Eleftheria terrae: one gene and its partners. The protein of the gene in region 1 interacts with the protein of each later gene in a pairwise test. Links are inferred from orthologs where the notes say so. Each region holds a gene or a part of one and is shown in the gene's direction. Other genes may lie near its edges. The genes, in order: secA, ybgC and secB.

Region 1 (9,436 bases):
GCGCCAAGCTGTTCGTCAACTACTGCCTGAACTGCCACTCGGCAGCCTTCATGCGCTACAACCGGCTGCGCGACCTGGGTCTCACCGAAGAGCAGATCAAGAACAACCTGACCTTCGCGACCGAGAAGATCGGCGAGACGATGAAGGTGGCGATGGACCCGAAGCAGGCCAAGGACTGGTTCGGCGCCACCCCGCCGGACCTGACCGTCATCGCCCGCTCGCGTGCCGGCCATGCCGGCACCGGTGCCGACTACCTCTACACCTACCTGCGCACCTACTACCGCGACGAGACCAAGGCGACCGGCTGGAACAACCTGGCCTTCCCGAACGTCGGCATGCCGCACGCGCTGTGGGAGCTGCAGGGCCAGCGCGCCGCCAAGTACGTCGAGGAAAAGGATCCGCACGACCCGAGCAAGACGCACCACAAGTTCGTCGGCTTCGAGCAGCTGACCCCGGGCACGATGACGCCGCAGCAGTACGACGCGGCCGTCGCCGACCTGGTCGCCTTCCTGCAATGGATGGGCGAGCCGGCGCAGAACGACCGCATCCGCCTCGGCGTGTGGGTCCTGATCTTCCTGGCGTTCTTCACCGTGATCGCCTGGCGCCTGAATGCCGCCTATTGGAAAGACGTGAAGTGATCCGGTGCAGCAGCATCGCCTGAACGGCCTTGCTGCACCGCTCGGAGTGGGTGACTGACCAGCGCCCACTCCGTTTGTGTTTTTGAGTCAACCTCGCCCCTCAAGGAGCACGCCATCATGATGGTGCTTTACTCCGGTACTACCTGCCCGTATTCCCACCGTTGCCGCTTCGTCCTGTTCGAAAAGGGCATGGACTTCGAAATCCGCGACGTGGACTTGTTCGCCAAGCCGGAAGACATCGCCTTGATGAACCCGTACAACGAGGTGCCCATCCTCGTGGAGCGGGACCTCATCCTGTACGAGTCCAACATCATCAACGAGTACATCGACGAGCGCTTCCCGCATCCTCAGCTGATGCCCGGCGATCCGGTGGCCCGTGCCCGCGTGCGCCTGTTCCTCCTCAACTTCGAGAAGGAGCTGTTCACCCACGTCAACGTGCTCGAGTCGCGCGGCATGAAGCCCAACGACAAGCAGCTCGAGAAGGCACGCTCGCAGATTCGCGACCGTCTGACCCAGCTGGCGCCGATCTTCCTGAAGAACAAGTACATGCTCGGTGAGGATTTCTCCATGCTGGACGTGGCGATCGCGCCGCTGCTGTGGCGCCTCGACTACTATGGCATCGAGCTGTCGAAGAATGCCGCGCCGCTGCTGAAGTATGCCGAGCGGATCTTCTCTCGGCCTGCCTACATCGAGGCGCTGACGCCGTCCGAGAAGGTGATGCGCAAGTAAGGCGTCCTCCACATGAGCAATCTGCAATCGACCGGCGGTTCCGCGGGCAGCTCCACGCGGCCCTACCTGATCCGTGCCTTGCACGACTGGTGCACCGACAACGGCTACACGCCCTACCTGGCCGTGTTCGTCGACCGGTCGGTGCAGGTGCCGATGGAGTATGTGAAGAACAGCGAGATCGTTCTCAACGTCAGCTTCGACGCCACCAGCGGCCTGCAGTTGGGCAACGATTTCATTGAATTCCGCGCCCGCTTCGGCGGCGTGCCGCGCGACATCATCGTGCCGGTTGATCATGTGATTGCCATCTACGCCCGCGAGAACGGGCAGGGCATGGCCTTCCCGATGCCCGGCGAGCATGCGGCTGCCTCGCTGGCCGAGCCGGCCGAGGCCGCCGACTCGGAGGCCGAGGCCCCACAGCCGCCCCGGCATGAGACGTCGCCCGGCCTGAAGCTGGCGCCTGTCGTTCCCGAGGAGCGCTCCGCTCCACCCACCGGTGAAGACGGCTCGACCGAGCCGCCGCCGCCCTCCGGCGGCCGGCCTTCGCTGAAACGGGTCAAGTAGAATCGCCTTGCCGGTGCCGCGAGGCACCGACATGCCGGCTTAGCTCAGTTGGTAGAGCAACCGCCTTGTAAGCGGTAGGTCATCCGTTCGAGTCGGATAGCCGGCACCAGCGTTTCGTGAAGGCTTACTCACGGGTTACGGCCGGTTTCGGCTCGGGGTCTCACCCCGATTGAACCTTGACCCTGATCGCGCTAACCTGCCAGCCACGCAACCGAAGCGCCTCCTCAAGGCGGGGTTGCAACTGCCGCAGCTTGGCTGCGGCCGCCCCGTTGGGGGCCAACAAGGACCATCCTTGCTCATCCACAGGCCCGGGTTTGACATGGGCCGCGAGGGCGGGAGGCAGGAGAGGGCGGACCACCGCGAAGCGCTCGTTCGACTCGCGCATCAGTTCCTGCAGGCGTTTCAGCCCCGCATGGCGGCTGAGGGCCTCATGGAAGGCAAGCGTGCGGTCGGCGCGTTGAGTCATGGCAGGAGTGTATCGATGCAGATCATGATCACACATGGACGACTGGCACAGACCCGCGTCTTGCAAGTCGGCCCGTGGCAGATGGGCTTGTTGGTGCTCGTCTTGTCCGCGCTGATGTTGACCTTTTCGGCTGCCGTTTACCACTTCATTTTCCTGAAGGCCGCCCGCGACGGCTGGCCGGTGGTCAGCTCCCTCGTGAAGCTGGTCGTCAAGGACGAGTTCGCCCAGCGCGATCGGTTCATGCGCGAGAACCTCGACGCGATGGCACAACGTGTCGGCGAAATGCAGGCCAAGCTGATCCATCTCGAGGCGGTCGGCGAGCGCGTGTCCGGCCTGGCCGGGCTGAAGCCCGAAGACCTGAAGCTTGAGGACAGCGCCACGCTGAAGCCGGCCGACAAGGCGGCCGGCGCGCAGGGCGGCCCGTTCGTGCCGAGCGACAAGCCTTCGCTGACCGAGCTGAACCGCGCCATCGACCTGCTTGACAACGTCTCCGCGCAACGCGCGGATGTCTTCACGCTGATCGAGTCGCGCCTCTTCGAGGAGCAGATGAAATCGCTGATGGTGCCCAATTCCAAACCGGTCGAAGGGCCCACCAGCTCGGGCTTCGGCTTCCGCTCCGACCCCTTCTCGGGCCGTTCGGCGCTGCACACCGGCCTCGATTTTCCCGGCGCGACGGGCTCGCCGATCAAGGCCGCCGCCGGCGGCGTGGTGGTGCGGGCGGAGTTGCACCCGCAGTACGGCAACATGATCGACCTGGATCACGGCAACGGCCTGGTGACGCGCTACGCGCATGCGTCCAAGCTGCTGGTGCAGCAAGGCGACCTGGTCAAGCGCGGGCAGGTCATCTCCCAGCTCGGCTCCACCGGGCGTTCGACCGGGCCCCACCTGCACTTCGAGGTCATCCTCAACGGCGTGCATCAGGACCCGGCGAAGTTCCTGGCCAGCGGCCCGCGGGCCAAGGCCGGCGAGCAGGTGGCGGCCAAGTCGCATCGTCACGACGAGGTGGCGCCCCCGTCCCATCGTCACGACGAGGTGACGGCCGCCGCGCCGGCACAGGACGCACCGGCCGCCCACTGAGAGCCCGGCCGCGTCGCAGCAGAACCACCGCAGCGGATCACGGGACCGGACACCGTCCGGGCGCGCGAGCCACTGGCGCCGACCGGATCGGCGCCCGGCAAGAGTGGCCGCTGCGGCCGGCCACCGGCCGGTATCGGGCGCCGGAGGGGCGGCTCTGAGCGCCTGTTCCCCGGTGCTAAACTCCAACGCTTTTGGAGCGGTCCCTCCCGCGGCATGCAGCAGCCGGCCTGGCATGGCCGGCTTGCAAAGCACGCGGCAGGCCTCACCTGCGCTGACACTCACAGGCGGCGGCCCCTGCGCGATGCCACGGTTGCGACGGCGCGCCCAGCGCGCCGCCGGCCTCGGCTCCCCGGGCCGCTCTTTTCATCCAAGAACCTATCCGCATGTTGCCCAAGCTTCTCACCCAGATTTTCGGCAGTCGCAACGATCGACTCCTCAAGCAATACCGGCGTGTGGTGGAGAAGGTGAACGCGCTGGAGCCGCAATTCGAGAAGCTGAGTGATGAGCAGCTGCGCGGCAAGACCGAGGAATTCCGCAACCGCTTCGACAAGGGCGAGACGCTGGACGACCTGCTGCCGGAAGCCTTCGCCGTGGTCCGCGAGGGCGGCAAGCGGGTGCTCAAGATGCGCCACTTCGACGTGCAGCTGATCGGCGGCATGGCGCTGCACAACGGCAAGATCGCCGAAATGCGCACCGGCGAAGGCAAGACGCTGATGGCGACGTTGCCGGTCTACCTCAACGCGCTGAGCCGCCGCGGTGTGCACGTGGTGACGGTGAACGACTACCTGGCCCGTCGTGACGCCGAGTGGATGGGGCGGCTCTACAACTTCCTCGGTCTGAGCGTCGGCGTCAACCTGCCGCAGATGCCGCGCGAGGACAAGCAGGCCGCCTACGCGGCCGACGTGACCTACGGCACCAACAACGAGTTCGGCTTCGATTACCTGCGCGACAACATGGTCTACGAGACCGCCGATCGCGTGCAGCGGGGCCTCAACTACGCCATCGTCGACGAGGTGGACTCCATCCTGATCGACGAGGCCCGCACGCCGCTGATCATCAGCGGCCAGGCGGACGACCAGACAGCGCTGTACCTCGAGATCAACAAGATCGTGCCGCTGCTGAAGAAGCAGATCGGTGAGGCCGACCCGCGCACCGGCGAAGGCGTGATCGAGCCCGGCGACTTCACCGTGGACGAGAAGACGCACCAGGTCTTCCTGACCGAGGCCGGCCACGAGAATGCCGAGCGCATCCTGGCCCAGGCCGGCCTGCTGGCCGAAGGCGCGAGCCTTTACGACCCGGCCAACATCACGCTGATGCACCACCTGTATGCAGCGCTGCGGGCCAACCACCTCTACCACCGCGACCAGAACTACGTGGTGCAGAACGGCGAGGTGATCATCGTCGACGAGTTCACCGGCCGCCTGATGTCCGGCCGACGCTGGTCGGACGGCCTGCACCAGGCGGTGGAGGCCAAGGAAGGCGTGAAGATCCAGGCCGAGAACCAGACGCTCGCCTCCATCACCTTCCAGAACTACTTCCGCATGTACGCCAAGCTGGGCGGCATGACGGGCACGGCCGACACCGAGGCCTACGAGTTCCAGGAGATCTACGGCCTGGAGACGGTCGTGATCCCGCCGAACCGGCCGATGCAGCGCAAGGACCAGCTGGACCTGGTCTACAAGACCAGCCGCGAGAAGTACGACGCGGTCATCGCCGACATCCGCGACTGCTATGAGCGCGGCCAGCCGGTGCTGGTGGGCACCACCTCGATCGAGAACTCCGAGCTGATCTCCGGCCTGCTGGAGAAGGCCCAGCTGCCGCACCAGGTGCTCAACGCCAAGCAGCACGCCCGCGAAGCGGAGATCGTCGCCCAGGCCGGCCGGCCGAAGATGATCACCATCGCCACCAACATGGCGGGCCGGGGCACCGACATCGTGCTGGGCGGCAATGTCGAGAAGCAGATCCAGCTCATCGAGGCCGACCCGGCCTTGAGCGAGGCCGAGAAGCAGGCCCGCGCGGCCCAGTTGAAGGACGAGTGGAAGGGCCTGCACGAGCAGGTGAAGGCCCTTGGTGGCCTGCGCATCATCGCCACCGAGCGCCATGAGTCGCGCCGCATCGACAACCAGCTGCGGGGCCGCTCCGGCCGCCAGGGCGATCCGGGTTCCTCGCGCTTCTACCTGTCGCTCGAAGATCCGCTGATGCGCATCTTCGCCGGCGACCGGGTGCGCGCCATCATGGAACGCCTGAAGATGCCCGATGGCGAGGCCATCGAGGCCGGCATCGTCACCCGGTCCATCGAAAGCGCGCAGCGCAAGGTGGAGGCGCGCAACTTCGATGTGCGCAAGCAGCTGCTGGAGTACGACGACGTCTCCAACGACCAGCGCAAGGTCATCTACCAGCAGCGCAACGACATCCTCGATGCGCAGGACCTCAATGCCCAGATCGCCAGCCTGCGCGAGGGCGCGCTGACCGACGTGGTGCGCACCTATGTGCCGGCCGAAAGCGTCGAGGAGCAATGGGACCTGGCGGGGCTGGAGAAGACGCTGCGCGAGGAGTGGCAGATCGAGCTGCCGCTGAAGGCCGACGTCGAGAAGAGCTCGGCCATCACCGACGAGGAGATTGTCGAGCGGGTGGTGAAGGCTGGCCACGAGCTGTACGAGCGCAAGGTGGGCTTGGTGGGCAAGGAGCAGTTCACCCAGTTCGAGCGCATGGTGCTGCTGCAGTCCATCGACTCCCACTGGCGCGAGCACCTGGCCGCGCTGGACTACCTGCGCCAGGGCATCCACCTGCGCGGCTACGCGCAGAAGAACCCGAAACAGGAATACAAGCGCGAGGCTTTCGAGCTGTTCGCCCAGTTGCTGGACGTGGTGAAGATGGAAGTCACCCGGGTGCTGTTGACGGTGCGCATCCAGTCCGAGCAGCAGATCGCGCAGGCCGCCGAAGCCATCGAGGACCGTGCCGAGAGCATCTCCAACGTGACCTACACGCATCCGAACGATGACGGCAGTGTCGCGAGCGAGACCGATCCCGCCACGGCCGCCACCGGCATGCAGCGGGTTGGCCGCAACGATCCCTGCCCCTGCGGCAGCGGCAAGAAATTCAAGCAGTGCCACGGCCGGCTGTCCTGATCGTCGCCGTCGCCTGCTGTGCAAGGGCTCCTTCGGGAGCCCTTTGTCATGATCGGTCGCGCACGACTCCTACAATGCGCTGTTGTCCTTTTTGAAGCCGAGCCTGTCCATGCCCGTCAACCTGTCCGCTCCCGATCCGCAGCAACTCCACCCCGTCGCCGGTGTCCGGCTGGGCATCACGATGGCCGGCGTGCGCAAGGCCAATCGCAAGGACCTGACGGTGATCGTGCTCGACGAGGGCAGCGAGGTCGCCGCCGTCTTCACGCAGAACCGCTTCTGTGCGGCCCCGGTCCAGCTGGCGCGCAAGCACCTCTCGCTGGGCGTCGGCACGCGGGCGATGGTCATCAACACCGGCAACGCCAACGCCGGCACCGGGGAAGATGGCCTGGTGCGGGCCTTCTCGACCTGCGTCGCGCTGGCTCGTCACCTGGAACTCGCGCCGGAGCAGGTGCTGCCGTTCTCGACCGGCGTGATCATGGAGCCGCTGCCGCACGACCGCATTGCGGCCGGCCTGCCCGGCGCGCTGGCCGACCTGCGGGAAGACAACTGGCACCAGGCCGCCGAAGCCATCATGACCACCGACACGGTGGCCAAGGCGGCTTCCCGGCGGGTGCGTATCGGCGGCCAGGAAGTCACCGTCACCGGCATCAGCAAAGGTGCCGGCATGATCCGCCCGAACATGGCCACGATGCTCGGCTTCATCGCCACCGATGCCAACATCGACGCGGCGGCGCTGCAGCAACTGGTGCGCGAGGCGGCCGATGCTTCCTTCAACCGCATCACCATCGACGGCGATACCTCCACCAACGATTCACTCGTGCTGGTGGCCAGCGGCAAGGCGGCCCATGCGCGAATCGCCGACCTCGGCTCGGCCGACGGCCAGGCGCTGCGCGAGGCGGTCACCGCGGTGGCGCTTCAGCTGGCGCAGGCCATCGTGCGCGACGGTGAAGGCGCCACCAAGTTCATCACCGTGCAGGTGGAGGGCGGGCGCAACGAGGACGAGTGCCGGCAGGTGGCCTACGCCATCGCCCACTCGCCGCTGGTGAAGACGGCCTTTTTCGCGAGCGACCCCAACCTGGGCCGGATCCTGGCCGCGGTCGGCTATGCCGGCATCGCCGACCTCGACCAGGCGGGCATCGACCTGTACCTGGACGATGTTCACGTTGCCCGCCAGGGTGGCCGCCATCCCGACTACCAGGAGGCCGACGGCCAGCGGGTGATGAAGCAAAGCGAGATCACGGTGCGGGTCGGCCTGGGCCGAGGCACCGCCAGCGCGACCGTCTGGACTTGCGATCTCTCGCACGACTACGTGAGCATCAACGCCGACTACCGCAGCTGAGCGGCGGCTGCATCGCTGGGCGCGAAGGCGCCACCATGCCGGTGATACCGGTGGCCACCGGCGCTTCGAAGGCGGTCAGCCGGCCACCGGCTTGCGTGCCGCGGCACGGCGTGCCGCCGGCGCTGCCGGGGCTGCGGCGTCCTCGCCAGCTTGCCGGGCATCACGCCGCTGACGGCTGGCCTTCGCCATCGTCTTGGCCGGCGTGCTCGCGGCGACCAGGGAGGCCACCGTGCGGTCCAGCCGCTCGACATGCGCGAGCAGCGTCTCGAGTTCCTGACGGCTGGGAGTGGCGAGCCGGGTCAGGGCCTTGGCCACGCGGGTCTCGAAGATCGACTCGAGCCGCTCCCACGCAGGGGCTGCCTGGCGCGTCAATTCACCAGCGACGCTGCTGAAGCGCTGCGCCATCTCGCCCAGTTGCTCGGCTACCAGGGCCTGGTTCCTGCGTTGCAGCGAGGCGCCTTCCTTCACCAGCGCGTCGAAGGCCTGGCTGCCCTCCGCCTGTGCCTTGGCGAAGGCGCCCAGGCCCGCAAGCCAGATCTGCTGGGCGGAGTCGCGCACCGTGACGGCCAGCGAGGCATCGGCCGTGGCGGGGTCCGCGAGCGTGGACTTGCCTGCGGCCTTGCGCGCTTTCTTGCTCATCGGTACTCCTCACTTCGATGCATCCGGCGATGCCGGCACTATAGGAGGGCCGCCTAGGCGGGGCAGCCTAAAGCGCCAGCCGGGTGTTCCCCCTGCACGCAGCCCGCTGTTTTCGCGAGGAAACAACGACCGCGCTGCACGGGCGCTGCACCGATGCAGGCAGAAGGCGGTCGCTTGCCCGACGCAGCCCGCATCTTGTCGCGAACGTGCGCCAAAAGGGTGGCAACTTCGCCGTGTGGCTTGTCTTGCCTCAGCTCGCGGCGCTTCCTAAGATGCACGCTTTTTGCGGGCCCCCCGGGCTCGGCACAGGAGGGTCCGATGACAGCACATGCTCCGGCAGAGGCGGACACACGCAACGTGCAGTGGCAGCAGCGCAGCATCGCCCACGTCTGGCATCCCTGCACGCAGATGCAGCGGCTGCGCGAGGTGCCGCCGCTGGCCATCGCCCGGGGCCGCGGGCCCTGGCTCGAAGACCATGCGGGACGGCGCTACTTCGATGCGATCAGCTCCTGGTGGGTCAATCTTTTCGGCCATGCCGATGCCCGCATCAATGCAGCCCTGAAGGCCCAGCTCGATGAGCTCGAGCATGTGATGCTCGCCGGTTGCACCCACATGCCGGCTGTGCAGCTGGCAGAGCGGCTCGCCGGGCGCACCGGCGGGGTGCTGGACCATGCCTTCTTTGCAAGCGATGGTGCGTCGGCCGTCGAGATCGCGCTCAAGATGAGCTTTCACAGCTGGCGCAACCAGGGCCGCGGGGCCAAGCAGGAGTTCGTCTGCCTGCGCGGCGGCTACCACGGCGAGACCATCGGCGCGCTCGCGGTGACCGATGTGCAGCTGTTCCGGGACGCCTACGATCCCT
Region 2 (8,947 bases), 2.5 Mb from region 1 along the record:
GGCGTGGGCGCGCAGATCCTGCGCGACCTGGGCGTGACCCGCATGAAGCTGCTCGGCAGCCCGCGCCGCATGCCGAGCATGGTCGGCTACGGCCTCGAAGTGACCGGCTTCTTCGGCCCCGAGGCCTGAGCCGCGCACCAACCCCCTACTCAAAGGACATCCCATGCAAGGCGCAGACAAGGGCCAGGCAATTGAACTCGATGGCGAAGACCTGCGCATCGGCATCGTGCAGGCCCGCTTCAACGAACCCATCACCGCCAAGCTGGCCGAAGCCTGCCTGGCGGAGCTGCATGCGCTCAAGGTATCGGCCAAGCACATCGAGCATGTGACAGTGCCCGGCGCGCTCGAGGTGCCGGTGGCCCTGCAGGTCATGGCCGAGAGCGAGCGCTTCCATGCCTTGATCGCGCTCGGCTGCATCATCCGCGGCGAAACTTATCACTTCGAGCTGGTGGCCAACGAAAGCGGCGCCGGCGTCACTCGTGTCTCGCTCGACCACCAGCTGCCGGTGGCCAATGCCATCCTCACCGTCGAGAACGAGGCCCAGGCCTGGGCCCGTGCCGAGGAAAAGGGCCGCGACGCTGCGCGCGTGGCGGTCGAGATGGCCAACCTGCTGGAAGACCTGACGTGATGAGCATGCCCGACGACAAATCCGCCGGCAAGCCGCCGGCCAAACCCCAGGGCAAGCGCCCGCAGCAGAAGTCGGCCCGCCGGCGCTCGCGGGAGTTTGCGCTGCAGGGCCTGTACCAGTGGCTGGTGTCCGGCGCGGAAGGTGCCGAGATCGAGGCGCATGTGCGCGCCGAGATCGAAGGCTTCTCCAAGGCCGACGCAGCCCACTTCGACGCCCTGCTGTACGGCTGCATCCGCGAGGCCGCCGACATCGACGCGCTGCTGTCGCGCCATGTCGACCGCAAGACCACCGAGCTGTCGCCGGTGGAGCACGCGGTGCTGATGATCGGCGCCTACGAGCTCAAGCACTGCATCGACATCCCCTACAAGGTGGCGATCAACGAGGCGGTGGAGCTGGCCAAGAGCTTCGGCGGCACCGACGGCCACAAGTATGTGAACGGCGTGCTCGACAAGGCGGCCGTCGACTTGCGGCCGGCCGAGGTCGAAGCGGCCCGCAACGCCCGCCGCTGAGCAGCGCCCGATGAAGTTCGCCGCGCGCACCGGGCAGATCGAGCCCTTCTATGTGATGGAGTGCGCAAAGGCGGCCGACGAGCTGGCCCGCAGCGCCGTCTGCGATCCCGCCCGGGGCGGCCGGCCGATGATCTACCTGAACATCGGCGAGCCGGACTTCACCGCCGCGCCACTGGTGCAGGAGGCCGCCGAGCGTTGCATCCGCGGCGGCCGCACGCAGTACACCCCCGCACTCGGCCTGCCCGAGCTGCGCGAACGCATCAGCGCCTGGTACCTGGCCCGCTTCGGGGTGCAGGTGCCGGCCCGGCGCATCGTGTTGACTGCCGGCGCCTCCGGCGCCCTGCAGCTGGCCTGCCTGGCCCTGGTCGACGCCGGTGACGAGATCCTGATGCCCGACCCGAGCTATCCCTGCAACCGCCATTTCGTGTCGGCCGCGCAGGGCCGCCCGGTGCTGCTGCCAAGCGGGCCGGAGCAGCGCTTCCAGCTCAGTGCCGCCGCCGTCGAGGCGGCCTGGGAGGAGCGCACCCGCGGGGTGCTGCTGGCCTCCCCCTCCAACCCCACCGGCACCTCCATCCATCCGAGCGAGATGCGGGCGATCGCCGAGCTGGTGCGCCGGCAGCAGGGCGTGACGGTGGTCGACGAGATCTACCTGGGCCTGAGCTTCGACGATACCTATGGCCACAGCGCGCTGGCGCTGGGCGACGACATCGTCACGATCAACAGCTTCTCGAAGTACTTCAGCATGACCGGCTGGCGGCTCGGCTGGATGGTGGTGCCTGAGGCCATGGTGCCGGTGGTGGAGAAGCTGGCGCAGAACCTCTACATCTGCCCCTCCACCGTGGCGCAGCATGCGGCGCTGGCCTGCTTCGAGGCGGAGAGCCTGGCCGAATACGAGCGGCGCCGTGCCGAATTCCGCCGCCGCCGCGATTTCCTGGTGCCGGCGCTGAACCGGCTGGGCCTCACCGTGCCGGTGCTGCCCGACGGCGCCTTCTACGCCTGGGCCGACTGCTCCGCCCACCATGCCAGCAGCTGGGACTTCGTGTTCGAGCTGATGCAGCGCGCCCAGCTTGCACTGACGCCGGGGCGTGACTTCGGCAGCGCCGCTGCGGAGCGCTATATCCGCCTGTCTTATGCCAGCCGGATGGACCTGCTGGAAGAAGCGGTGGCGCGGTTGCAAGCCGCACTTTGATGCAAGCGTCTTGCGCACTGCGTCACGGCGGGTTACTGGAGCCCCCTGTTTCCGGGACATTTGTCACGGTTATGGTTGTTGAGCACGTCTATTGCTTCGTCTAAGCTGGCGTCGTGGAATTCCAGAAGACCGTCATTGCCCTCACGCCTGAACAGGCGCTGGAGGCCGAGCGTGCCGCCCGCGGGGCCGGGCAGGACGAATCCAGCGTGACGGCACCCACGCCGCTGAACCCGGACGGCAGCGACGCCTCGGTCTTCGGCCCCGACGCCGAGGACCTGCTGGGCACCGCCGCCGCGGCCCGCGCCAACGGCCGCCCACCGGTCTATGACGACCTGCCGACCATCGGCTACATCGGCCGCTATGCGCTCAAGTACCGGCTCGGCGAGGGCGGGCTGGGCACGGTCTATGCCGCGCACGACCCGCTGCTGACGCGCCTGGTCGCCATCAAGACGCTGAGCCTGGAGCTCTCGCCCGAAGCGCGCGAGCAGTTCAACGCCATGTTCCTGAACGAGGCGCGGGCGGCCGGCGGCCTCAATCATCCGCACATCGTCACGGTCTTCGATGCCGGCACCAGTCCGCAGGGCGCCTACATCGCGATGGAGCTGCTGAAGGGCAAGGACCTGCGGCAGCTGCTGAAGGAAGGCTGGCGTCCGACCCCGGTGGAGGCGGCGCTGATCATCCGGCGTGCGGCGGACGCGCTGTCCTATGCGCACTCTCGTGGCGTGGTGCACCGCGACGTCAAGCCGGCCAACATCTTCATGGTGGGGCGCACCCAGCCCAAGGTGCTGGACTTCGGCATTGCCCGCGTCGCCAGCCAGCAGGAGGGCGGCACCTCCGGCGGCGACGACTACGTGGCCGGCTCGCCCTACTACATGGCCCCCGAGCAGGTGCGGCATGCCCCGGTGGACCGACGCTGCGACGTCTTCTCGCTGGGGGTGGTGCTGTACGAGCTGCTCACCGGCACCAAGCCCTTCCAGGGCGCGACGCTCACCGAGATCGCCACCGCGGTGGCCACCCGCACGCCGCCACCGGCGGACGAGGTGAACCGCCAGGTGCCGGCGGCGCTGTCTGCCATCGCGGCCCGGGCGATGGAAAAGGACCCGGAAGACCGGTTCCGCTCCGCCCGGGTGCTTTCGCGCGAGTTGCGCCATTGGCTGCAGGAACAGAGCGAGGCGGCCCAGCAGGACGAGTTCGACACCAGCCAGCGCCGCAAGCTGCGCCGGCGCTGGGCGCTGGGCGGGCTGGCCACCGGCGCGGTGGTGGCGGCAGTGGCCATCAACCTCACTGATTTCCTGTCGCCCGCCAGCGGGCCGCTGCCGTCGGCAGCACCGGCGGCATCACAGGTGCTGGCCGCTGCACCGTCGGCGCCGGCGCCCGTGCCAGCTCCGGCACCGGCCCAGGTGCCGGCGGCTGCCACACTCGACCCGTTCGAAACCTTGCTCGGCCCGGCGCCGGCCACCACGGCGGCGGCCGCCGCATCCGCGGCCGCCTCGGTACCGGCGGAGACGCGCCGCAACCCGGCCCAGAGCGGCCAGGTCAACCTGGCGGTCAGCCCCTGGGGGCATGTGGAGGTCGACGGCGTGGCTACCGGCACGGTACCGCCGCTGAACCGGCTGGTGCTGGCCGAAGGCCGCCACACGATCACGATCCGCAACGACGAGTTCCCGCCCTTCACCACCACCGTGACGGTCACTGCTGGCCAGCCGCTGACCATCCGGCACAAGTTTGGATCATGAGACGAACGCTGTACGTCCTCGGCGCCCTCTGCGCCTTGCTCGCCGGCTGCGCAGAACTGATGCCGGCCCCTGCGTCACGCGCCCCGGCGCCCGCCACCCCCGCACCGGCCAGCCCGCCGCCGGCACATGCACCGGCGCCCAGCGTGAGCGAGCTGATGGAGCGACCGGCCGAGCGCGCGCTGCTGAGCGGCATGCGGGCCTATGACGACGCCCAGTACGGCGACGCCGAGCGCCAGCTCAACCGTGCCCTGCAAGCCGGCCTGGCCTCGTCGCGCGACCGCGCCACGGCCTACAAGTACCTGGCCTTCATCTACTGCACCAGCCAGCGCACCGCGCAGTGCGAAAGCGCCTTCCGCTCGGCGCGGCGGGCCGACCCGGGCTTCACGCTCAGCAAGTCGGAAGCCGGACACCCGCTGTGGGGGCCGGTGTTCGTGCGCAGCCAGCGCTGAGGCGGCGCTGCCGGCCGGACCAGAGGGCTGGCCGGCAGCCTGGGCGCGCTGCCCCGGGTGGAGCGGCTGCGGCGATAATCGCGGCTTTCCGATTGCCACGCGAACCGCGCCTGCGGCGCCGCCAGCCGGCGCCGCGGCGACGCCCTGATGCATGCCTGATGCCACCCCTGCGGCGCCCGCGCCCTTCTCTTTCCCGGTGCGGGTGTACTGGGAAGACACTGACGCCGGTGGCGTGGTGTTCTACGCCAACTACCTGAAGTTCTTCGAGCGAGCACGCACCGAGTGGCTGCGCGCACGGGGCTTCGAGCAACAGCGGCTGCGCCAGGAGGCGGGGCTGATGTTCGTCGTCGTGCAGACGGCGGTGCGCTACCTGCAGCCGGCCCGGCTCGACGACCGGCTCGACATCTCGGTGGAAGTGCGCCACGCGGCCCAGGCCTCGCTGCAGTTCGTGCAGCGCGCGCTGCGCCAGGGAACCATCGTGGCCGAGGGCGATATCAAAATCGGCTGCGTCGATGCGCACAGCTTCAGGCCGCGACGCATTCCAGCAGAACTACTCCAGGAAACAACTACATGAACCAGGACCTGTCCATCTTCCAACTGATCCTGCACGCCAGCCTGGTGGTGCAGATCGTGATGGCCTTGCTGATGCTGATGTCGCTCGCCAGCTGGACGGTGATCTTCGGCAAGTACTTCGGCCTGGGCCGCGTGCGCGGGCTCAATGACGACTTCGAGCGCGAGTTCTGGTCGGGCCGCAACCTCAACGACCTCTACACGCTGGCCTCCGACAGCCCGGTCAAGGGCGGCCCGATGGAGCGCATCTTCGCCTCGGGCATGCGCGAGTTCCTGAAGCTGCGCGACCGCCGGGTCAGCGATGCCGGCGCCCTGCTCGACGGCGCACGACGCGCCATGCGGGCCAGCTTCCAGCGCGAGATGGACGCGGTGGAATCGCACCTGTCCTTCCTCGCCACCGTCGGCTCGGTCGCGCCCTACGTCGGCCTGTTCGGCACCGTCTGGGGGATCATGCACGCCTTCACCGGGCTGGCGAACATGCAGCAGGTCACGCTCGCCACCGTCGCCCCCGGCATCGCAGAAGCGCTGGTGGCCACGGCCATCGGCCTGTTCGCCGCCATCCCGGCGGTGGTGGCCTACAACCGCTACGCCCGCGACATCGACCGCGTCGCGATCAAGCTGGAGACCTTCATCGAGGAGTTCTCCAACATCCTGCACCGCAACATCGGCCACACCCCGGGCGTTGCCGGGCCGGCCGGCCACTGAGGACCGCCGATGCCAGCCGTCAGCCCCCGCGGCGGATCGCGCCGCCGCACCATCAGCGAAATCAACATGGTGCCCTTCATCGACGTGATGCTGGTGCTGCTGATCATCTTCATGGTCAGCGCCCCGATGATGACCACCGGCATGATCGACGTGCCCTCGGTGGGCAAGGCTGCCAACACACCCGAGCGGGTGGTGGAAGTGGTCGTGCGTGCCGACGAGACGCTCAAGCTCAGAGTCAACGGCAAGGACAGCGGTGACACCACGCTCAATGCGGTGGCCGATGAAGTCAAGGACGCGCTGCAGGGTGTGGAAGGCGCGCCGGTGGTGATCTCGGCCGACAAGGCCGTCAAGTACGAGGCCGTCGTCAAGGTCATGGACAAGCTGCGCCGGGCCGGCGTGCAGCGGGTCGGCCTGTCGGTCAAGACCACGGGCTGAGGCGCGATGAACCAGGTCACCGCCGAACGCGACGATTTGCTGCCCCGCCCGCCCGACCGGCGCGGCTCGGGCCTGCTGCTGGCCCTGGTGATGCACGGCCTGCTGATCGGCGGGCTGGCGCTGGGCCTGAACTGGCGCTCCAGCGAGCCAGCGGCGGTAGAAGCCGAACTGTGGGCCGCCGTGCCCCAGGCCGCCGCGCCAGCCCCCGAACCCCCGCCTCCGCCGCCCGACACCCGCCCGGAGCCCACACCGCAGCCGCAACCCGAGCCCAAGCCGGAGCCCAAGGTGGAACCCGACCGGCAGGCCGAGATCGCGCTGGAGAAGGAGCGCGAGAAGAAGCGCCGCGAAGAGGCCCGCGAGCGCGAGCAGGAGGAGGAGCGGGAACGCAAGCAGCGCGAGCAGGAACGCCGGGAGAAGGCCGAGCAGGAGCGCAAGGACGCCGAGCGCAAGCGCGAACTGGCCGAGGCCGAACGCAAGAAGCGCGAGGAGGCCGACCGCAAGACCCAGGAAGCGAAGCAGCGCCGCGAAGAGCAGGACAAGCGCCTGCAGGCGCAGCGCAGCGAACGGCTGAAACGCCTGCAGGCGGAGGCCGGTACCGGCAGCGCCGAGCAGGGAGCCGCGAACGGAGGCCTGAGCGCGGGCGGGCCGTCGGCCGGCTATGCCGGCAAGCTCAAGGCCCGCATCCTGCCCAACATCGTCTACGCCGACACCACCGTGGGCAATCCCGCCGCCGAGGTGGAGGTGAAGGCCGCGCCCAACGGCACCATCCTCGGCTCGCGGCTGGTGAAGTCCAGCGGCAACCCCGAGTGGGACCAGGCGGTGCTGCGCGCCATTGACAAGACGCAGACGCTGCCGCGTGACGAAAACGGGCGGGTGCCTTCGCCGCTGCTGCTGACCTTCAGGCCGCGCGACATGTGAGCCCGGCGCCGCCGGCCAGGCGGCGACGCGGGCGGCTGCCGGGCCGCCTGCCGCACCCGCCGGCCGCCCTCTTGCCGCTCAGGGGTTGAGCAAGGCCAGCAGGTCGGTCGTGCCGGGGTCCACCCCCGCCTGCATCAGCAGGGTCGTCACCTGGCCTCGGTGGTGCGTCTGGTGATTGAAGAAATGACTCAGTGCCTCCCAGGCCGGATGGCTGCGAGCCAGGCCGGTACTGGTGGTGTAGGTCAGGGTCTGCGACACGCGCTGCGGCGTCAGCCAGAGGCTGAAGGCCTCGATGGCAGCATCCACACGCACCCGGTGCCCCTGCATCGCCGCGAAATCGTCATACAGCTGCATGTTGAGCCCGGTGAAGGGCGGCAGCGAAAGGACGGTGTCGTCCAGCATCGTCAGGTCGGTGCCGAGCTTGGCGAAACGCCCGAGCCAGAGCTTGTCGCCCAGCAGCAGGTGGTTGAGGGTGCCGTGGATGGAGCCGAAGAAGGCACCGCGGTCACGCTTGCGCTCATCGTCGGACAGGCCGGCGGCGGCCTCGTAGAGCCGGGCGTTGAACCAGGCGTTGTAGCGGGCCATCCACACATAGTGGGCTGTCAGCGGAACCGGTGCATCGGACATCAAGCATTCCATCGGCGAACAGGCAGGGCCCGCAGTCTAGCGCGCCGCCGCCCCCCTTGCGGCACGCCTGGTGATCGCACTGCCCGCATGATCTTGCGGTACCGCCGCGCAGGTCATGTACGGCCGCACCCGCCTGGCGCATCCTTGCCCTGCTTCATGGCCTGAATGGGAGCCCTGCGTGCAGTACCCGCTCGACCTTCGCCTCCCCCCGACCGGCCACCGGCCGCTTTCGGTCCGAGCCCTTCGCCAGGGCCCCGCCCTCGCCGATGCAGGGCAGCGAGCCCTCGCCGGCCGACCTGGCATCGAGGAGGCCGCGCCATGAACCGCATCGTGGCCTTTGTCTTCGTCGCCATCCTGGCGGCATTGGCGTCTTTCCTGCTGTACGCACCGGACGAACGCCCGCCAGCCGCCACCCCCGACACCGCTGCGCCGCGTGCAGCCGCCGATCCCGGCCGGGGTCGCAGTGCGACCGCCGCCGCCACGCCTGCATCCACCGAGGTCGCGGCCGGGCCCGCCACGGCGGCCTCCCCGGCCTGGGCCAGCGGCCTCACCGCCCAACAACGCCAGCAGTTGCAGGATGCCCTGCGCGACCACCCCGACCGTGAGGCCGAGTTGCAACGGGTCTCGCACTACATGGCCTACATGCAGACGATGGAGCAGTTCCGGCAGCGCCAGGCGCAGGGCGCGCCGAAGGCCGAGTTGCAGGCCTTGGCCCGCCAGCTGGATGCCGGGCTGGAGCAGCGCCTGCAGCAACGTGAGATGTCGGCCGCCGAAGCGCATCTGCTCAAGGCCCGGCTGCTCGACACCCTGCTCCCGGATGACACCCAGCGCGCCGCCGCCCTCGCCCAGTGGCGCGAGCAACATGCACCGCGCCCGGCGCCGCCCGATGCCCGGGAAGCCCGCTACCGCGCCCAGGAAAGCGCCCTGGTGGCCGCCTGGCAAGCACAGCCGCCCGCCCAGCGGGACCTGAAGCAACTGCAGGCGCAGCTCGAGACGCTGCGGCAGTCGGTGTTCGGCAACGGCCGCTAGACGCCTCCCCATGCGAGGCGCCTGGCTTGCCGGGCACTGCCACTTTCACTCGGGAAATTGCGATGAAGATGTCTTTCGGGTTTCTCCCGGCGCGGGCACTTGCGCGCTGGTTCTGCGGCGCGCTGCTGGCCTTGCTGCCGGCCTGGGCCAGC
Region 3 (8,986 bases), 2.1 Mb from region 1 along the record:
TGCCCTCACCACGCTGGGCGTGCCCGAGGTGCGGGTGGTCGGCCCCAAGACCCTGGTGCCTGGCGACCTGAAGGAGATGGGCGTGCGTGTCTGCCACGACATGAAGGAAGGCATCCGCGACGCCGACGTCATCATCATGCTGCGCCTGCAGAACGAGCGCATGAGCGGGGCGCTGCTGCCGTCGGCCGGCGAGTTCTTCAAGAACTTCGGCCTCACGCCCGAGAAGCTGGCGCTCGCCAAGCCCGATGCCATCGTGATGCACCCGGGCCCGATCAACCGCGGCGTCGAGATCGACTCGGCGGTGGCCGATGGCAAGCAGAGCGTGATCCTGCCGCAGGTGACCTTCGGCATCGCGGTGCGCATGGCGGTGATGTCCATCATCGCGGGCAACGAGGCGTGAGAACCCCTATGAAACTCCTGATCAAGAACGGCCGCCTCATCGACCCCGCCAGCGGCCGCGACGCCCCCGGCGACATCGCCATCGCCGGCGGCCGCATCGTCGCCATCGGCTCGGTGAGCCCCGACTTCCAGGCCGACCGCCAGATCGACGCCTCCGGGCTGGTGGTGGCGCCTGGCCTGGTGGACCTGGCCGCACGGCTGCGCGAGCCGGGCTACGAGCATGAAGGCATGCTCGAGAGCGAGATGGCCGCCGCCGTCGCCGGTGGTGTCACCAGCCTCGTCTGCCCACCCGACACCGATCCGGCGCTGGACGAGCCCGGACTGGTCGAGATGCTGAAGTTCCGCGCCCGCAACCTTAACCAGGCGCGCCTCTACCCGCTGGGGGCGTTGACGCGCGGCCTGCAGGGCGAGGTGCTGACCGAGATGGCCGAGCTGACCGAGGCCGGCTGCGTCGGCTTCTCGCAGGCCGAGGTGGCGCTGGAGAACACCCAGGTGCTGCTGCGTGCACTGCAGTACGCGGCCACCTTCGGCTACACGGTGTGGCTGCGCCCGCAGGACCCGCACCTGGGCAAGGGTGTCGCCGCCAGTGGCGCCGTGGCGACCCGGCTGGGCCTGTCCGGCGTGCCGGTGACGGCCGAGACCATCGCACTGCACACCCTCTTCGAGCTGGTGCGCGTCACCGGTGCCCGCGTGCACCTGTGCCGCCTGAGCAGTGCCGCCGGGGTCGAACTGGTGCGCTCGGCGAAGGCCGAGGGACTGCCCGTGACCTGCGACGTCAGCATCAACCACCTGCACCTGACCGACCTGGACATCGGCTACTTCAACGCCGACATGCGCCTCACGCCGCCGCTGCGCCAGCAGCGCGACCGGGACGCCATCCGCGCCGGACTGGCCGACGGCACCATCGACGCGCTGGTCAGCGACCACACCCCGGTCGATGACGATGCAAAGACCCTGCCCTTCGGCGAAGCCGAGCCGGGCGCCACCGGGCTGGAACTGCTGCTGAGCCTCGCGCTCAAGTGGGGCCAGGAGTCGCAGGTCGACCTGCGCCGCACGCTGGCCGTGCTCACCTGCGAGCCGGTGCGCGTGATCGGCGAGGCGCTCGGCTCGCTCGCCTCCAGCACCGGGCGCCTGGTGGAGGGCGGCCTGGCCGACCTCTGCCTGTTCGACGCCGAGGCTCGCTGGCAGGTGACGCCTGCCATGCTGCAGAGCCAGGGCCGCCACACGCCCTTCACCGGCTACGAGTTGCCCGGCCGGGTGCGCTGGACGGTGGTGGCTGGCCAGGTCGCCTTCGAAGCGCGCGACCGCGCTGCCTGAAGGCAGCCGCCTCCATGTCGCGTTTCGTTCGCGGGGCCTGGCGCTTCGCCCGGGTGCTGCTGCAGGTGCTGCGCGGCCTGGCCCTCGTGCTGCTGCGCTTCGAGCGCCTCGATGCCCATCAGCGCCGCGAGCAGGTCCTGCGCTGGTCGCAGCAGCTGCTGGCGGCCGCCGGCGTGCGGCTGGTGGTGGACGGCCAGGCACGCCCCGGCGCCAAGCTGTTCGTGGCCAACCATGTGTCCTGGCTCGACATCGTGGCCATCAATGCGGTGGCGCCGGCGCGGTTCGTCTCGAAGGCCGAGGTGCGGCGCTGGCCGCTGCTGAACCGGCTGGTCGATGCCGGCGGCACCCTCTACATCGAGCGCGAACGCCGGCGCGATGCGCTGCGTGTGGTGCACCAGGTGGCCGAAGCGCTGCAGGCCGGCCAGACGGTGGCGGTCTTCCCCGAAGGCACCACCTCCGACGGCCACGGCCTGTTGCCTTTCCATGCCAACCTGCTGCAGGCGGCCATCGCCAGCGAGACGCCGGTGCAGCCGATCGCGCTGCGCTACAGCGACGCGCGGCACGCTGTCAGCCCGGCCGCCGCCTACATCGGGCAGATCAACCTGGTCAGCTCGTTGTGGCGGGTGCTCACCGCCGACGACCTGCAGGTGCGGGTGAGCCTGCTGACGGCCGAAGGCAGCCGCCACCTGGACCGCCGCGCACTCTCCGATCGGGTGCGCGAGCAGATCCGCGAACGGCTGGAGGCCGGCGACGGCGCGTGACGCGCCAAAAGAAAGGGGCCCGTCGGGCCCCTTCTTGCTTCCACAGCGGTCGGCGACTCAGGCCTTGCCCTGCTTGGCCACCGCGGCTGCGGCGCGGGCAGCGGCCTCGGCGTCGCCCAGGTAGTAGTGCTTGATGGGCTTGAGGTCGGCGTCCAGCTCGTAGACCAGCGGGATGCCGTTGGGGATGTTGAGGCCGACGATCTCGTCGTCCGAGATGTTGTCCAGGTACTTCACCAGCGCGCGGATGCTGTTGCCGTGCGCCGCCACCAGCACGCGCTTGCCGGCCTTGATGGCGGGCGCCATCGATTCGTTCCAGAACGGCAGCACGCGGGCCACCGTGTCCTTCAGGCACTCGGTCAGCGGGATGTCCTCGGGCTTCAGGCGGGCGTAGCGGATGTCGCTGCGCTCGCTGCGCGGGTCCTTGGCGTCCAGGGCGGGCGGCGGCGTGTCGTAGCTGCGGCGCCAGACCAGCACCTGCTCGTCGCCGTACTGCTTGGCGGTCTCGGCCTTGTTCAGGCCCTGCAGGGCGCCGTAGTGGCGCTCGTTGAGGCGCCAGGAATGCACCACCGGCAGCCAGGTGCGGTCCATCTGGTCCAGCGCATGCCACAGGGTCCACACCGCGCGCTTGAGCACCGAGGTGTAGGCCAGGTCGAACTCGTAGCCTTCGGCCTTCAGCAGCCGGCCCGCTTCCTTGGCCTGCTCGACGCCGGTCGGGGTGAGCTCCACGTCGGTCCAGCCGGTGAAGCGGTTTTCCAGGTTCCAGGTGGACTCACCGTGGCGGATGAGTACGAGCTTGTACATGCAGGGTCTCCAGGCAGGATGAAGGATCTCGTCGGCGCCTTGCCGCCGGGGGTGCCGTCGCGGCAAAGCCCGAAATTCTATAATCCACGCCCTCAAGCCACCTTCCACTACGTCCGGGCCCTCACGTGAAATTCCTGATCGACAACTGGTACCTCGTCCTTGCCGCCTTCGTGTCCGGGGGGCTGCTGGTGTGGCCTGCGCTGACCCGTGGCTCGCGTGCCGGCGGCGTCACCCCCGCCCAGGCGGTGATGATGATCAACCGCGAGAAGGCGGTGGTGGTGGACGTCAGCGAGCCCAGGGAATATGCCGCCGGCCACGTCGCCGGCTCGCGCAACGTGCCGCTGGCCAACCTCGAATCAGCCGGCAAGGAGCTGCCGTCCAACAAGGCCCTGCCGCTCATCCTGGTTTGCGCCACCGGTGCACGCGCTTCGCGCGCCGTCGCTACCCTGAAGAAGCTGGGCTACCAGAACGTGCAGCCGCTCGGCGGCGGCTTGGCAGCCTGGCGGGAAGCGAACCTGCCGATCGAGAAGTCGGCGGCCTGAGCCGGCCGGCCTTGTCGGCGAGCCAAACACCGAAGGACTCCGCATGCAAGCAGTGAAGATGTACACCACCCTGGTGTGCCCGTATTGCCAGCGCGCCAAGATGCTGTTGAAGCAGCGCGGCGTCGGCGACATCGAGGAAGTGCGCGTCGACCTCAACCCGGGCGAGCGCGACCACATGATCCAGCTCACCGGCCGCCGCACCGTGCCGCAGATCTTCATCGGCGACACCCATGTCGGCGGCTGCGACGACCTGATCGCGCTGGACCAGCGCGGCGGGCTGATGCCGCTGCTCAACGGCGACCCGGCCTGAGGGCCGGCGGCCGGCCGCGGCTCGCGCGGCGCTTGATACACCTTGCAGCCCGGCCCGGTGGGGCTCGGCCATAATGCGCGACGCAGCCCGCACCACTTTCGGTTGCGGGCTTTTCGTTTGAGGACGACACCACATCATGGCCGATCAAGAATCCAACCCCGTGTTCCAGATCCAGCGCATCTACACCAAGGACCTGTCGCTCGAGCAGCCGAACTCGCCGCAGATCCTGCTGGAGCAGGAGCAGCCGCAGGTCGACATCAACCTGGGCCTGGAAGCCCAGCCGGTGGCCGACGGCATCTATGAAGTCGCGGTGGTGGCCACCGTGCACACGAAGCTGAAGGACAAGACGCTGTTCCTGGTCGAGGCCAAGCAGGCCGGCATCTTCGAGATCCGCCACATCCCCGAAGAACAGCTGAGCCCGATCATCGGCATCGCCTGCCCGCAGATCGTCTACCCCTACCTGCGCGCCGTGGTGGCCGACCTGATCAGCCGTGCCGGCTTCCCGCCGGTGCACCTGGCCGAAGTGAACTTCCAGGCCATGTTCGAGGCCCAGCAGCAGCAACAGGCGCAAGCCCAGGCGGCCGCAGCCAACGGTGGCGGCGCGCCCACCATCGCCAAGGCCTGATCGCCCGACGCCCCCGATGAACCTCACTGTTCTGGGGGCCGGTGCCTGGGGCACGGCGCTGGCCATCAGCGCGGCGCCCCGCCACCCGACCCTGCTGTGGGCCCGCGATGCGGCCCAGGCGTGGCAGATGCAGGCCGAGCGCCGCAACAGCCGCTACCTCCCTGAAGTTGAGTTGCCCGAGGCACTGCAGGTCGAAGCCGACCTGCAGGCCGCGCTTCGCCATGCCGAAGGGGGCCTGCTGGTGGTCGCCACGCCGATGGCCGCCTTGCGCAGCACGCTGGCGGTGCTGCCAGCCGAGGCGCATGTGTGGTGGCTGTGCAAGGGCTTCGAGGCTGGCACCGGCCAGCTCGGCCATGAAGTGGCCCGGGAGGTGCGGCCGCGGGCCCACGCCGGTGTGCTGTCGGGCCCCAGCTTCGCGCTGGAAGTGGCACGCGGGCAGCCGACCGCGCTGGTGGCCGCCAGCGCCGACGAAGGCCTGCGCGAGCGCGCGGTGGAGGTCTTCCACAGCGACGCGCTGCGCATCTACACCAGTGCCGACCCGGTCGGCGTGGAGGTGGGGGGCGCGGTGAAGAACGTGCTCGCGATCGCCACTGGCATTGCCGACGGCATGAACGCCGGGCTCAACGCCCGCGCCGCGCTGATCACCCGCGGGCTGGCCGAGATCACCCGGCTGGGGCTGGCGCTGGACGCGCGTGCCGAGACCTTCATGGGCCTGAGCGGCCTGGGCGACCTGGTGTTGACCGCCACCGGCGAGCTCTCGCGCAACCGGCAGGTGGGGCTGCGGCTGGCCCGCGGCCAGGCGCTGCCGCAGATCCTGCAGGAGCTGGGGCATGTGGCCGAGGGCGTCTACAGCGCCTCGACCGTGCTGCGGCGGGCCCGGGCCTGTGGTGTCGAGATGCCCATCACCGAGGCGGTGGTGCAGGTGATCGACGGCAGCCTGACACCGCCGCAGGCCCTCGAACAACTCATGGGCCGGGGCGCACGCCCGGAGTGGTGAGCCCTGCAGCGGTCGGCCCGGTCTTCACCTCCTCCTGCCATGCAACGTCGCCAGATCCTTCACGCCCTTGCCGCCGGGTCCGCGGCCATGACCCTGCCGGCGCAGGCCGAGCCTGCCTGGCCGGCCCGGGCATTGCGCCTGGTGGTGCCGTTCCCGGCCGGCAGTTCGCCCGACCTCGTCGCCCGCGTCATCGCCGAGCCGCTGGCCGCAGCGCTTGGCCAGCCGGTGGTGGTGGAGAACCGCGCCGGTGCCGGCGGCAACATCGGTACCGGCCTGGTGGCCAAGGCGGCGCCGGACGGTCACACGCTGCTCTTCACGATCCAGGGCCCGCTCGTCACGGCCCCGCTGCTGAACCGCCAGCTGCCCTACGACCCGGTGCGCGAGCTGGCGCCGGTGAGCCTGGTGGCCACCAGCCCCAATGTGCTGGTGGTCTCGCCCCAGCTGGGTGCGGCGAGCCTGGCTGATTTCGTGCGCATTGCCCGTGCCCGGCGCGGTGCGCTCAACTACGGTTCGGTGGGCAACGGCAGCGCGTCGCACCTGGCGATGGAGTCGTTCAAGGCGCGTGCCGGGCTGGCGCTCGCGCATGTGCCGTTCCAGGGCTTTCCGCAGATCGTCAACGCGATGCTGGCCGGGGAGGTGCAGGCCGCCTTCATGGTGCCCGGCATCGCGATGGGGCAGGTGCGTGCCGGCAAGCTCACCGCATTGGGCGTGACGACGCTCGGCCGCAGCAGCGCGCTGCCGGAGCTGCCCACCTTCGTCGAGCTGGGCTATCCCGGCTTCGAGGCAGTGTCCTGGCAGGCCGTGCTGGCGCCGGCCGGCACGCCGGGGCCCATCGTCCAGCGGCTGAGCGCCGAGCTGGTGCGCATCATCAAGAGCCCCGAGGTGCGCAGCAGGATGCTGGCGCAGTACTTCAGCGCCGCTGGCACCGCGCCCGAGGCACTGGCCCAGTTGATGAAAACCGAGCGGGAGCGTTGGGCGCGGGTGATCCAGGCGGCCGGCGTCAAGCCGGAGTGAGCGCCTTCGCGGGCGGTCCCGGCGTCGCCGGGGCGCCTGCAGGCCGCCCCGTCGTGCGCTTCACGCACCCCCGAGGTAGCCGTTCTGTCGCCACGCCTCGAAGACCGCCACCGCCACCGTGTTCGACAGGTTCAGGCTGCGCTGCCCCGGCCGCATCGGCAGCCGCACGCGCTGCGCCTCGGGAAAGCTGTCGCGCAGGGCCGGTGCCAGGCCGCGCGTTTCGGCACCGAAGACCAGCCAGTCGCCCGGCTGCCAGCGCACCTCCGCGAAGGGCCGGCTGCCGCGGGTGGTGAAGGCGAAGCAGCGCTGCGGGTCGGGCGCCTCGGCCTGCAGGAAGGCGGCCCAGTCGGCATGACGCTTCACGTCGGCATATTCGTGGTAATCGAGGCCGGCGCGGCGCATCAGGCGGTCTTCCATCGAGAAGCCGAGCGGCTCGACCAAATGCAGCTCGCAGCCGGTGTTGGCGGCGAGCCGGATCACGTTGCCGGTGTTGGGCGGGATTTCGGGTTCGACAAGGACGATGCGAAACATCGGCGCCATTATTGGCGATGTGCGCCGTGCGGCCGCCGCCGCTCAGTGCACCGGCGTGCGTGTCAGCACCCACAGCTGCACGCTGGCGGCGCCGGCGGCCTTCAGCGCGCGTGCCAGCTCGGCGCCGGTGGCCCCGGTGGTCATCACGTCGTCCACCACGGCGACATGGCGGCCGGCAAGCAGGGCAGCTTCATGGCTGGCCACCCGAAAGGCACCACGCACGTTCGCCGCACGGCGCGCCGGCGGCAAGCCGAGCTGGGGCAGCGTGTCATGCTGGCGCTGCAACAGGGTGGCGCAGGCACGCACGCCAAGCCGGGGTGACAGCCAGCGTGCCAGCTCCCAGGCCTGGTTGTAGCCACGCTCTGCCAGCCGCCGGCGGGACAAGGGCACTGGCAACAGCAGCTGCGGCGTCGGCCGCGCGTGGTCGGCGCCTGCGGCCAGCGCATCGAGCAAGCAGGCGCCCAGCGGCGCAACCAGGTCGAGTGCGGATTCGAACTTCAGGCGCGCCACCAGGCGGTGCCATGGATAGGCATGATCGAGCGCCGCCACCGCATGGTCGAAGGCCGGTGGCCGCTGCAGGCAAGTGCCGCAGATGCCGGTCGTGGCGCCGGCCGGCAAGGCCAGTGCGCAGCGCTTGCACCGGGGCCGTCGCGTTGCATGCTGCAGCAGGCAGTCGCGGCAGACCCTTTGCATCTGCCAAGCATGGCAGACCGCGCACAGGCTGGGCAGGCCGGCGAGCAGGCGGGCGGGGCGCAACAGGCGCGAAAGCATGGGGCTCAATATACTGCGCCCCATGCCCGCCACGCCGTCCGCTCCCTTGCTTCTCGATGCCGCGGCACTGCAGGCCTGGCGCCGCCGTGCCGCCACCACCGCTCCCTGGCTGCACACCGAGGTGGCCCGCCGCATGGCGGCCCGGCTCGAGATCGTGAAGCGCCAGCCTCGCCAGGTGCTGGACTGGTGGAGCACCGCCGGCGGTGGCCAGGCGCTGCTGCGCGAGCAGTATCCCGGTGCCCGGGTGCAGGCGGTGGAGCCTGCCGAGCAGGCCGCGGCCGAGGCGGCACGTGTGGCTCGCCGCCCATGGTGGTCGCCAGCGCGCTGGGCGGCCGCCCCGGGCGGCTTGAGCGAGGCCGAGGTGGGCGAACAGGTGACCGAGCTGCTATGGGCCAACATGGCGCTGCACTGGGCGCCCGATCCACCGGCCTTGCTGGCGCGCTGGCAGCGTGCGCTCGCGGTGGACGGTTTCGTGATGTTCTCCTGCCTGGGTCCCGACACGCTGCGCGAGTTGACTGCGCTCTACGCTCGCCAGGGCTGGGGCCCGGCCACCATCCCCTTCGTCGACATGCACGACATCGGCGACATGATGGTGCACGCCGGTTTTGCCGACCCGGTGATGGACATGGAGCGGCTGACACTCACCTGGGACACGCCCGAGGCCCTGCTGGCCGAGCTGCGCAGCCTGGGGTGCAATGCGCATCCGCAGCGCTTCGCAGGGCTGCGCACGCCGCGCTGGAAGCAGCGGCTGACACAGGAACTGGCGCAAGGAGGAGGCAGGATTTCGATGAGTTTCGAGATCGTCTACGGCCATGCCTTCAAGGCGGCTCCGCGAGCCCCGGTGAGCGAGGAGACCCGCGTGTCGCTGGCCGACATGCGCTCCATGGTCCGCACGCCGAAGTCATCGCGCTGAGGCTG

The links.
Region 2: the proteins of secA (region 1) and ybgC interact in binary tests that used the Escherichia coli proteins (3 or more experiments, as listed by UniProt). The link is inferred for Eleftheria terrae from one-to-one orthologs.
Region 3: the proteins of secA (region 1) and secB interact in binary tests that used the Escherichia coli proteins (3 or more experiments, as listed by UniProt). The link is inferred for Eleftheria terrae from one-to-one orthologs.

What each region holds. Positions count from the first base shown.
Region 1 is NZ_CP106951.1:2,368,490-2,377,925, reverse strand. The notes cover bases 3,508-6,799. They hold secA (preprotein translocase subunit SecA), read left to right. Parts: upstream 3,508-3,854; coding sequence 3,855-6,599; downstream 6,600-6,799. Other genes in these bases: argJ (bifunctional glutamate N-acetyltransferase/amino-acid acetyltransferase ArgJ), read left to right, coding at 6,709-6,799. In the rest of the region: N7L95_RS10415 (cytochrome c1), read left to right, coding at 1-638; N7L95_RS10410 (glutathione S-transferase N-terminal domain-containing protein), read left to right, coding at 756-1,367; N7L95_RS10405 (ClpXP protease specificity-enhancing factor), read left to right, coding at 1,380-1,928; N7L95_RS10395 (M23 family metallopeptidase), read left to right, coding at 2,248-3,471; more of argJ, read left to right, coding at 6,800-7,938; N7L95_RS10380 (phasin family protein), read right to left, coding at 8,014-8,577; bioA (adenosylmethionine--8-amino-7-oxononanoate transaminase), read left to right, coding at 8,896-9,436. UniProt on the Escherichia coli protein: Required for protein export, interacts with the SecYEG preprotein conducting channel.
Region 2 is NZ_CP106951.1:4,874,931-4,883,877, reverse strand. What follows is about bases 3,571-6,373. They hold ybgC (tol-pal system-associated acyl-CoA thioesterase), read left to right. Parts: upstream 3,571-4,662; coding sequence 4,663-5,085; downstream 5,086-6,373. Other genes in these bases: tolA (cell envelope integrity protein TolA), read left to right, coding at 6,228-6,373; N7L95_RS21795 (biopolymer transporter ExbD), read left to right, coding at 5,796-6,221; tolQ (protein TolQ), read left to right, coding at 5,082-5,786; N7L95_RS21810 (TssQ family T6SS-associated lipoprotein), read left to right, coding at 4,059-4,511; N7L95_RS21815 (serine/threonine-protein kinase), read left to right, coding at 3,571-4,062. In the rest of the region: ribBA (bifunctional 3,4-dihydroxy-2-butanone-4-phosphate synthase/GTP cyclohydrolase II), read left to right, coding at 1-129; ribH (6,7-dimethyl-8-ribityllumazine synthase), read left to right, coding at 164-628; transcription antitermination factor NusB, read left to right, coding at 634-1,137; N7L95_RS21820 (pyridoxal phosphate-dependent aminotransferase), read left to right, coding at 1,148-2,326; more of N7L95_RS21815, read left to right, coding at 2,440-3,570; more of tolA, read left to right, coding at 6,374-7,139; N7L95_RS21785 (DinB family protein), read right to left, coding at 7,218-7,766; N7L95_RS21780 (hypothetical protein), read left to right, coding at 8,085-8,795; N7L95_RS21775 (pectin acetylesterase-family hydrolase), read left to right, coding at 8,858-8,947.
Region 3 is NZ_CP106951.1:4,457,825-4,466,810, forward strand. Bases 3,169-6,010 are described here. They hold secB (protein-export chaperone SecB), read left to right. Parts: upstream 3,169-4,266; coding sequence 4,267-4,755; downstream 4,756-6,010. Other genes in these bases: gpmA (2,3-diphosphoglycerate-dependent phosphoglycerate mutase), read right to left, coding at 3,169-3,278; N7L95_RS19950 (rhodanese-like domain-containing protein), read left to right, coding at 3,404-3,820; grxC (glutaredoxin 3), read left to right, coding at 3,864-4,130; N7L95_RS19965 (NAD(P)H-dependent glycerol-3-phosphate dehydrogenase), read left to right, coding at 4,772-5,752; N7L95_RS19970 (Bug family tripartite tricarboxylate transporter substrate binding protein), read left to right, coding at 5,840-6,010. Outside these bases: N7L95_RS19930 (aspartate carbamoyltransferase catalytic subunit), read left to right, coding at 1-400; N7L95_RS19935 (dihydroorotase), read left to right, coding at 409-1,716; N7L95_RS19940 (lysophospholipid acyltransferase family protein), read left to right, coding at 1,731-2,477; more of gpmA, read right to left, coding at 2,535-3,168; more of N7L95_RS19970, read left to right, coding at 6,011-6,766; tRNA (uridine(34)/cytosine(34)/5-carboxymethylaminomethyluridine(34)-2'-O)-methyltransferase TrmL, read right to left, coding at 6,827-7,297; N7L95_RS19980 (ComF family protein), read right to left, coding at 7,340-7,990; N7L95_RS19985 (methyltransferase domain-containing protein), read left to right, coding at 8,067-8,981. UniProt on the Escherichia coli protein: One of the proteins required for the normal export of some preproteins out of the cell cytoplasm. It is a molecular chaperone that binds to a subset of precursor proteins, maintaining them in a translocation-competent state.